Regions from separate parts of the Bacillus sp. mrc49 genome, predicted to be linked through region 3. Evidence: riboswitches for the same ligand, from Rfam matches in the RefSeq annotation. Region 3 holds a riboswitch; each other region holds the start of a gene.
What was found. A riboswitch is a leader RNA that binds a small molecule or an ion and turns the genes downstream of it on or off. The one in region 3 is predicted to bind S-adenosylmethionine.
Positions count from the first base shown of each region.

Region 1: it holds a riboswitch for S-adenosylmethionine, as region 3 does, so the genes downstream of both, CVN76_RS10430 (bifunctional homocysteine S-methyltransferase/methylenetetrahydrofolate reductase) here and CVN76_RS26865 (methionine ABC transporter ATP-binding protein) in region 3, are expected to answer to the same signal.
Region 2: it holds a riboswitch for S-adenosylmethionine, as region 3 does, so the genes downstream of both, CVN76_RS20295 (methionine ABC transporter ATP-binding protein) here and CVN76_RS26865 (methionine ABC transporter ATP-binding protein) in region 3, are expected to answer to the same signal.

Region 1 covers NZ_PHNG01000673.1:32,931-36,213, forward strand. Annotated here, with positions in the region: gene CVN76_RS10430 (bifunctional homocysteine S-methyltransferase/methylenetetrahydrofolate reductase) at 1-1,818, opposite strand, end outside; SAM riboswitch class I at 1,922-2,020, opposite strand; gene CVN76_RS10435 (MOSC domain-containing protein) at 2,131-2,781, opposite strand; gene ku (non-homologous end joining protein Ku) at 3,185-3,283, opposite strand, start outside.
Region 2 covers NZ_PHNG01000715.1:8,840-12,122, forward strand. Annotated here, with positions in the region: gene CVN76_RS20285 (MetQ/NlpA family ABC transporter substrate-binding protein) at 1-31, opposite strand, end outside; gene CVN76_RS20290 (methionine ABC transporter permease) at 47-715, opposite strand; gene CVN76_RS20295 (methionine ABC transporter ATP-binding protein) at 708-1,742, opposite strand; SAM riboswitch class I at 1,911-2,025, opposite strand; gene CVN76_RS20300 (O-acetylhomoserine aminocarboxypropyltransferase/cysteine synthase family protein) at 2,143-3,283, opposite strand, start outside.
Region 3 covers NZ_PHNG01000800.1:112,220-115,502, reverse strand. Annotated here, with positions in the region: gene CVN76_RS26870 (MBL fold metallo-hydrolase) at 430-1,254, opposite strand; SAM riboswitch class I at 1,466-1,572, shown strand; gene CVN76_RS26865 (methionine ABC transporter ATP-binding protein) at 1,642-2,658, shown strand; gene CVN76_RS26860 (methionine ABC transporter permease) at 2,645-3,283, shown strand, end outside.

The DNA of each region.
Region 1 (3,283 bases), on a different contig from region 3:
TTTACTATCGGCTTTCCTTATATATTTCGTAAGTTCGGCTGTCATTTCATAACGAAGGAATGGGGTGATTAAATAGATTCCCTTGAATTTATCCCTTGCTGCATCCACTAGCTCCCTTGCAATGCTAACGCCTTCTATCCTCGCCTTTACAGGGTCATTCCCGGCTAATGCCATCGCTCTCCTGACATTGTCAGGCAATTTGATGCCTGGGATTTCGTTGTGGATGAACTCCGCATTCCGCGTGCTTGTCAAGGGCATGATACCGATGAAAATCGGCGTTTCCAAATGTTTGGTCGCTTCATGAACTTCTTCCATCTGTTGGATTGAATAAATGGGCTGTGTCAAAAAGGAATGAGCACCACAGGCAATTTTCTTTTCCATACGCTGCACCGCTTTATCCAAGTACTTCACATTGGGATTAAATGCGGCGGCAATTTTGAAATTTGCCCGTTGGCCCAAGCTTTGACCCGAATAGGAAAGGCCGTCATTAAATTGTTTGACCATGCTTATCAAGTCAAAGGAGGATAAATCATAAACCGAAGTGGCCCCAGGGAAGTCCCCGATTTTGGATGGATCGCCGGTAATGATCAATATCTCATTCAAGCCTACCGTCTGCAGGCCCATTAAATGGGATTGCAGGCCAATTAAATTACGGTCACGACATGTTATATGTACCATTGGTTTCACATTCAATTGGTCTTTCAGTAAATTTGCCAACGCTTCATTCGATATCCTCGGGGAAGCAAGTGAATTATCCGCTAATGTAATCGAGTCGACCCCTGCAGTTTTCAAAGCCTTCGCCCCGGCCATGAAAGTTTCTATTCCCAGCTTCTTCGGTGGATCGAGTTCAACAAGAATCGTCCTTTCTGTTTTGGCCTTTTCATATAGAGGAAGTTCTCCTGCTCTATCACTGATCTCCATTATTTCTATTTCACGGGGTTTCGTTAATTTTTCTTTCACGGGAACCAGGCTTCCCACTGCATTCTTCACAGCTTGAATATGCAGAGGAGTCGTACCGCAGCATCCGCCTATGATCGTGGCACCCTGCTTACGTAGGTCCAGGGCACTCGAACCGAAATATTCAGGCACTGCCTTATAGACGAGCCTGCCATCCACATAATCCGGGAGGCTGGCATTTGGATAGATGGCAATCGAAGCATGCTTTGGCAGGCTCACTTCTTCCAAGGCACGAATCATATGGTGAGGCCCAAGTCGGCAATTCACACCGACGACATCGGCTCCCAATTGCTCGAGTTTTTGAAAGGCTTCATTCAAATGGATCCCATTTTGGAGATTGCCCAATTCATGCATTGAAACATTTGCGATGATTGGCAGTTCCGTTTCTTTTTTTACGATTTCCAGCACGGTTTCCAGTTCTTCGAGGTCATAAAAGGTTTCCAGGAGAATCCCATCCGGGCTTTCCATCAGCAGGCTGTAAAGTTGTTCACGAAAGCCTCGCTTTATTTCCTCCATGCTTAAATCCGATTTTCTTATACTCCGCTGGGCCCCGATCGTACCGAAGACATAGGCCTTGCCTTGTGCCGCTTTTTTGGCGAGGATGACTCCCTGACGATTGATCTTGCTTACCTCATCTTCTAGTCCATGTCGCTTCAACTTATTGAAGTTGGCACCATACGTGTTCGATTGTAGGATGTCGGCACCTGCCTCCAAATAGGCACGATGGATCGATTCTATTTGACCGGGATTGGTACAGTTTAATTCCTCATAACATTGATCGATGCCATAGGAGTATAATAAAGTCCCCATCGCCCCTTCTCCAACCAGCATTCTTTCTTTCAACTCTTTACGAAAATTCATTATTACACCCTCTCTCAAAAACAATTCTGTTTTTGTCATATTCTAAGCGTATGAGAGAAAAGAAAAAAAACCTTCTCAAAGAAGAAGGTTTCTTGGAACATTCTCCTCATCTATCAAGCTCCGCTTGCTGGATTTAGCACCTTTGCCTAAGCTGGTTGCTGAGGTTTCGTCGGGCCAGTCCCTCCACCTCTCTCGATAAGATCGATATATAATTTTCATAAAATTTTAAAATTTATTTATATTTAATTTACCTTAATAATCTGTTAATTTCAATACCTTACCGCGCATTTTTTCATTTTCCCTACAATTCATTCAGTCCTGCACAGCCTGAATGCGCTTTACGGCCCTTTGTTTCCAGTCGTCCGCGAGTGAATCCACAGCAAGTAAAGCACTCGCTCCTTCCTCCCCGTCCCGTCCATGAAGGATCACCTCAGTGGCGAATTGAACCGTGATTTTTTCCTGCTGGCGTTCGAGTAACAAAATTTCATCTTGTTTCTTTATGGTCCCCTCTTTGATCACTCTTGCAAAATAACCAGTGAAACCCGTTTTCATAACTATTTTCAAAAGCCCGGCCTCACGGTTAAAATGGGAAATGGTCGAACAGGGGATCCTTCCCTGGTTAATTTGGACGATCGCATCGCCTATTTGATAAATATCACCAATATAGATAGCATCCTCTGTCATCCCTGCAACGGTTACATTTTCACCAAACGCGGGAATATCAAGCTTTTTATTGAACTTCTCATTCCATAATGCGTAGTGTTCATAGGGATAAAAACATACGACTCGATCAGGTCCTCCATGAAACTTTTCATTGCCTACCCCATCACCGATTAGGCCAGATTTCGTTACAGTCACGGTATCCACTGCTTGTTTATTCATGGCAGAAAAAATGTTGACATTCGCAAATGTTTCTTGTTTTGGCTTACTGACTTGAAGTGAAACTATTTTTTTGTTTTCCATTCTTCGTCTCCCTATCCTCATTTAGTTATATACCATCCTTATATGAATAAATTATACTAAAAATCCATTTGATTCTATAGCCAAATAGGAGAATATACCAAATGCAAAAACCGAAAACGGGTCCCCATGCTTTCAATTGGTTGAAATATCTTGGAATTCCAGAAAAAATCATCAGTAAGTTACCGTAATATTGTTGCTATTTCAGAATTAAATATGATAGAATATGAACACAATATATAGTCGAAAACTACAACAGTTCGCCTATATGTTGATTTCACGATTGAATTCCTCATTGTCGCTCTTAAGGGAGCGATTTTTTTTTGCCCTGCATCGATCTCCACTTAAACGAAACCCCAAATAGAAAGCCAAGCGACGCATTCCTACTCCGCTTGGCTTTTTTGTATTATGCTTGTTTCTTTTTTTTCGTTGCCGCCTTCTTACGGGTGGTTCTTTTCTCCGGTTCTTCATGCTTCGTCCGGTCAATGGAAGCTTGCAACGCCTC
Region 2 (3,283 bases), on a different contig from region 3:
AAATTAACGCAAATCCTAAAAACTTCTTCATCTTATTCATCTCCCTTTATCTTTTGTCCAATTTGGATGTAATCACATCTCCAATAATCTGAATTATGAAGACGATAATTAGAATAACGATTGTCGCTACGAGCGTAACGTCATTTTGACTTCTTTGGTAACCTTCCAAATAGGCCAGATTCCCAAGCCCGCCGGCACCGATGACCCCTGCCATTGCGGTATAGCCGACTAATGCGATCGATGTTACCGTGATCCCTGAAACGAGGGCGGGCATCGACTCTGGAAGAAGGACCTTCCAAATGATCGTGCTCGTTTTGGCCCCCATCGATTTAGCGGCTTCGATTACGCCTTTATCGATTTCACGAAGACCGATTTCCACCATACGTGCATAAAACGGGGCTGCTCCGATAATGAGTGCTGGCAGCGCCGCATTCACGCCGATCATGGAACCGACTAGCGCTTTGGTGAATGGAATGAGCAGTACGATCAAGATAATGAATGGAATCGATCGGAATATATTAACGAGAGCACTGATGATCCCGTTCGCGGTCCGATTTTGCCACATATTTCCTTTACCTGTCAGAAACAGGACCAAGCCCAATAGTATCCCGATAAAGAAAGTCGCCACTACAGAGATGCTTGTCATATACAATGTTTCTTTTGTTGCCTCAATCATTTTTTCCCAATCCATATTCGGCAATAATTCTTCAAGCATGAGTGATCACCTCCACGCCTACCTGCTGTGCTTTAACGAATTCGATTGCGCGGAGCATTTCATCCTCTGTACCATCAAGGTGAATGAACAACGTTCCATATGAGCCGCTTCTTGTTTGGGATATCTTACCTTGAACGATGTTGACATCCAACTCGAAGTTGCGTACGAGCTTGGTTATCAAAGGGCTTTCCGCATGGTCACCGACGAAAGTCAATTGAATCACTTTACCTGCAGGATAGCGTTCGAACAAATGGTCCATCGTTTCCTTCGTTTCTTCTGGCTCCGTCACCTGCTGCACGAATCGCTTCGTCATCTGTTCCTGAGGATTCCTGAACACATCGAGGACTGGACCTTGTTCAACGACCTGCCCGTTTTCCATCACGGCCACACGATGACAGATTTTCCGGATCACATGCATTTCATGTGTGATCAAGACAATCGTTAACCCAAGTCGCTGATTGATATCAACGAGCAATTCGAGTATGGAATCCGTGGTCTGTGGGTCCAGAGCGGAAGTCGCTTCATCACACAATAGAACTTTCGGATCATTGGCAAGGGCCCTTGCGATTCCGACCCTTTGCTTTTGTCCGCCGCTTAGCTGCGAGGGATACGCCTTTTCCCTGCCTTCAAGTCCGACCAGTTTGATCAATTCATTGACTCGTTTCATCCGTTCAGATTTTGAAACCCCTGCAATTTCCAACGGGAAGGAAATGTTTTCCTGAACGGTTCTGGACCATAATAAATTGAAATGCTGGAATATCATGCTGATTTCCTGGCGGGCCTTACGAAGGTTAGCCCCTTTAATTTTGGAAATTTCCTTATCTGCTACGACAACCGTCCCCTCGCTCGGTGTCTCCAAGCCATTGAGCATTCTTATCAGCGTACTTTTCCCTGCCCCACTGTATCCAATGATGCCGAAAATCTCGCCTTTATTTATGTCAACGTTCACGTTATTTACAGCCTTGATCGTCCCGCCGTTTCCTTTTCCTGTTCGAAACAGCTTACTGACGTTGGTCAATGTAATCATTCATGCTCACCTCTTTTATCCAATAAAACCTATGAACTTAGTTGATTTATCTACATTATCCAGCTTTTAATCTTTTACCAAGCGTGCACATGCTTATGGTTTCCTAAATTTTAAAAATAAAAAAACCTTTCTGCATGAGCAGAAAGGCAGGTAAAAAAGCTGGCCTTTCCCTCATCTTCCAAAGTGTTTACACTTTGTGTGAATTGGCACCTTTCCAAGGAAAAACCTCCTTGTCGGTTGCCGGGCTTCATCGGGCACATCCCTCCACCTCTCTTGATAAGAGCTAATATATAGAATATTTGTACACCATTACGTTCATTAGTATGGAGAAATTCTATCACAGATAAAAAAGGAGTGCAATGTATATTATTTCTAACAAAAAAAGTTTAGGACTACTTTCTTAAATCGATTGGGATGTCACCGAAACGATATCCGTCGCTTTTTGTATTGCCTGCTCTAAATCTTCTATTAAGTCATCTACATTTTCTATTCCGATGGATAGACGGACTTGATCGGCGCTCACTCCAGATTTCGCCAATCCCGCATCGTTCAGCTGTTGATGGGTGGTGCTGGCGGGGTGGATGATTAAACTCTTCGCATCTCCCACATTTGCCACATGGGACCACAACTCCACCGAATTGATGAGCCTTGCCCCTGCTTCACGGTCTCCTTGAATCCCAAAGGTCACCACGGCTCCCGCACCCTTAGGCAGATATTTATCCGCAAGCGGCTTATCTGGATGGTCCTCATTGGCTGGATATGATACCCATTTCACAGCAGGGTGGTTTTTCAAGTATTGTATGATGGTCTTGGTGTTTGCAAGATGCTCTTTCATCCTTACATGCAGCGTTTCAAGACCAAGCGTAAACTGGAAAGCACTTTGGGCACTTAACGCAGGTCCTAAATCGCGGAGCAATTGCACCCGGGCTTTTGTAATGAAGGCCGCAGGGCCCACTGCATCGGCATAAACCAAGCCGTCGTAGCTTGGGTCAGGCTCCGTGAAACCGGGGAAGTTCGGCGAGTTCCAGTTGAAATTGCCTCCATCCACGATGACACCGCCTAAAGTCGTTCCATTACCCAAAAGCCACTTCGTTGCGGAATGGATGACGATATCCGCTCCAAAATCGATCGGTCTGCAAAGATACGGAGTAGCGAAGGTGTTATCGATGATCAATGGGATGTGGGCTTCGTGTGCGATCTTTGCCACCGCTTCAATATCGAGGACCCGCAAACTTGGATTTCCAATCGTTTCTGCGAATATGGCCTTTGTTCTTGGCGTAATTGCCCTTTTAAAATTCTCAGGATCATCAGGAGAAACGAATTTCACTTTAATTCCGTATTTAGGAAGGGTGTTTTCGAAAAGGTTATATGTTCCCCCATACAAGGTAGAGGCCGAAACGATTTCATCCCCTGCACCGGCAATATTGAGGATTGACAGTGAAATGGCAGCCATTCCGCTTGCTGTGGCCAATCCGCCGATTCCGCCTTCCAATAATGCCATTCTCTCCTCAAAAACGCTGACAGTTGGATTATGGAGACGT
Region 3 (3,283 bases):
TGTTCAACTGATTAATTTTTACTCCCCTTCTTTTAGGTGATTATTCCTGATCCATATGCTTCAACCCCCTATAATAAAGGGACTCGGACCTGCTACCTTCTGTACTTGTCTCTAAACAGCTTACATGCACTCAAACAAATTCTTATATCCGTTCGCGCAAAAAATATTTTTATCGATTTGAAAACAGATAGGAACGGACCGCTCGCGGATAAGCGAGGGCATGAAGTGGAAAGAACGATCGCAGTCCAACCTCTTAATGATAATCACGGTCTCATTCAACAAAAATAACTGTAAGCAGCCTCCATTATTTGCGAGTTTACCTACAGTCTAAATGGCTTATTACACTTTTTACAAGCATGAAAACCTCTCACTCTTCCTTCCATCAGTCAATTGTCAGGAACTGAATACGCATCCTCTTGGGAATATAACCTACTTCCTAGTTTTCTCACTTGCATCCAGAACATTTTCATTCAATATCGATGTAATGATATGCTCCGAATCCCATTCATGCTCCGATATCTCTATAAGGGGGTACCGATGGGGTAAAACGAGATTCTGAATTTCACGCACCGTTCGTCCTTGTTCATGCAAAAGCAAAATTTCACCACGGAGGTTTTCCAAATAATCGAGTTTTTTTCTGAACATTTCTTTTCCATTCGGAACATGCCCGGCATGGCAACAAAACATCTCCCCAAAGTCATAGTGAAGCAATCTTTTTATCGAATTAATGATTACCGGAACGGACTCTTCCCGCAGAACAAGTTTTGTTTTTGGAGTGACGAAAAGATCGCCTGAAAAAAGCATGCCGGTACTGCGATTCAAATACACCATATGGTCATGCGCATGACCAGGGGTGTAAATCGGCTCCCATGCTTGGCTTCGGGAATGAACGGACTCCCCAAGCGGCTCAGCTTTGAAAGCATCCCGCCTTCCCCAAAACATTTTACGATAAGCGGGATATTCAGCATCTTTCGCACAAGCTTCAACCGACATCGTATGAATGAATATAGGAACCTTTTTATGTTCCTGAATCCAGGCGGCTCCTCCCGTATGGTCTTCATGATAATGCGTAAGGGCCACTGAATCGAAGTCGGCTGACTCAAAGAAAGGAATGAGTCCATCCATTAAAATCTGAGCGCCCGTATCAATTAGAAGACCGTCCGTTAGAAACACATAAACGCTCATCCCCGACCTGACTCCCCCCGGAATTCCGTGCACACAAACCACATCATTTACCTTCTTAACCTCTATCATGAACCTGCACATCCTTCATTTTATAAGATAGCTGCACTCCACGTTTTTTCTTTTTATTACAATAAATGTATTACCATCCCCCCCATTTGACAAGGAATTAATGAAACAAGAAAAAAAATTATTCTAAAATCACAGAATTCATTGACAATGAGGTGATTAACAAATACTATAGAATATATTAAAAAAAATGAAATATTCCAAAATAATAATTTACTTATCAAGAGTGACGGAGGGATCAGGCCCTGTGATGTCCGGCAACCGCCCCAATCGGGAACGGTGCCACTTCCTGCAGAATGATTGCATTCTGAAAGATAAGACGAGATATAATTTCGCTGCCTCTTTCTGAATGATAGAGACAGTTTTTTTTATGCTTAAGGGGGTTGGCTCATGATTGAAATCCGTTCAGTCAGGAAGGAATACATATCGAAGAAAAACCGAGTTATCGGAGTGGATAACGTATCTTTAACCATTCAAAAAGGGGAAGTATATGGAATTGTCGGCTATAGCGGAGCAGGAAAAAGCTCATTACTTCGTTGCTTGAATTTGCTTGAACGACCGACAGAAGGAAATATCATCATTGACGGAACTGATTTAACATCTTTATCTAGCAAGGAACTGCGTAAGCAACGTCAAAAAATCGGTATGATCTTTCAACACTTTTCCCTTGTCAGTTCCAAAACCGTTTTTGAAAATGTGGCTTTTGCCTTGAAGGCAGCGCATCAATCGAAGGGAGCCATTACGTTACGTGTTTTACAACTGTTGGATATCGTAGGACTCAGTGACAAAAAGGATGTTTATCCCGCCCAACTTAGCGGCGGCCAGAAGCAGCGGGTCGGAATCGCTCGTGCATTAGCCAATGATCCCACTGTATTGTTATGTGATGAGGCCACTTCAGCCCTTGATCCCACTACGACTAAAGCCATATTACAGCTACTGAAGAAAATCAGTCGCGAACTTGGCATCACCATCGTATTGATTACACATGAAATGGAAGTGGTCAAGGAACTGTGTCATCGGGTCGCGGTCATGCAGGATGGGCGGGTGATAGAAGAAGGTTCCGTTTATGAAATATTTTCACAGCCTAAAGAGGAGTTAACGAAAAAATTCATAAGCAGTGTACTGGATTTTGAGCTTCCCTCACATTTGATTGAAGAAAGTGAAGGCACGATCATAAAAATTCAATTCGAAGGGCAAACGGCAGGTGAATCGATTCTCTCCGATACCCTACAATCTTATTCGGTAAAGGGTAATATCCTGCACGGGAAAATCGAGTATATTCAGGATATACCTTTAGGGATTTTGATCATCGAATTGAATGGCGATGCTGCTGAAATCCATTCGGCATTAGCCTATATAAAGAATCGTACCAGCTCTGTGGAGGTGCTAAAACATGTCACTGCTTGAATCCATCATCAATATCCTGCCTGACCTTAATAAAGCATTCATTGAAACGATTTATATGGTGGGTGTCTCACTGGCGGTTGCCCTTCTTATCGGCTTGCCGCTTGGCGTATTACTGTTTACGACAACGAGGAACTTGTTCTTCGAAAATAGTGTCTTGAATCGTTCTCTCGGCTTCGTAGTCAATATTGTCCGTTCCATTCCATTCATCATTCTCTTGGTCGCCCTCCTTCCTTTAACGAATTTGCTTACGGGATCGACGATAGGACCAAAGGCTGCTTCCGTATCCCTCTCCGTTTCCGCGATACCTTTTTTTGCAAGGATCGTTGAATCGGCATTGCGCGAAATAGACAAAGGGGTGATTGAGGCGGCAATCGCCGTCGGTGCCACGCCGTGGATGATCATAAAAGATGTACTTCTGCCTGAGGCAAAACCGGGTATCATCCAAGGGCTTACATTAACGACCATTTCACTTATCGGTTATTCCGCCATGGCAGGAACGATTGGGGGAGGCGGAATTGGTGACCTGGCCATCAGGTTCGGATATTACCGCTATGATAATACGGTCATGATCACGACGATCGTCGTCTTGATCTGCCTTGTACAAATCATCCAAATGCTTGGCGAC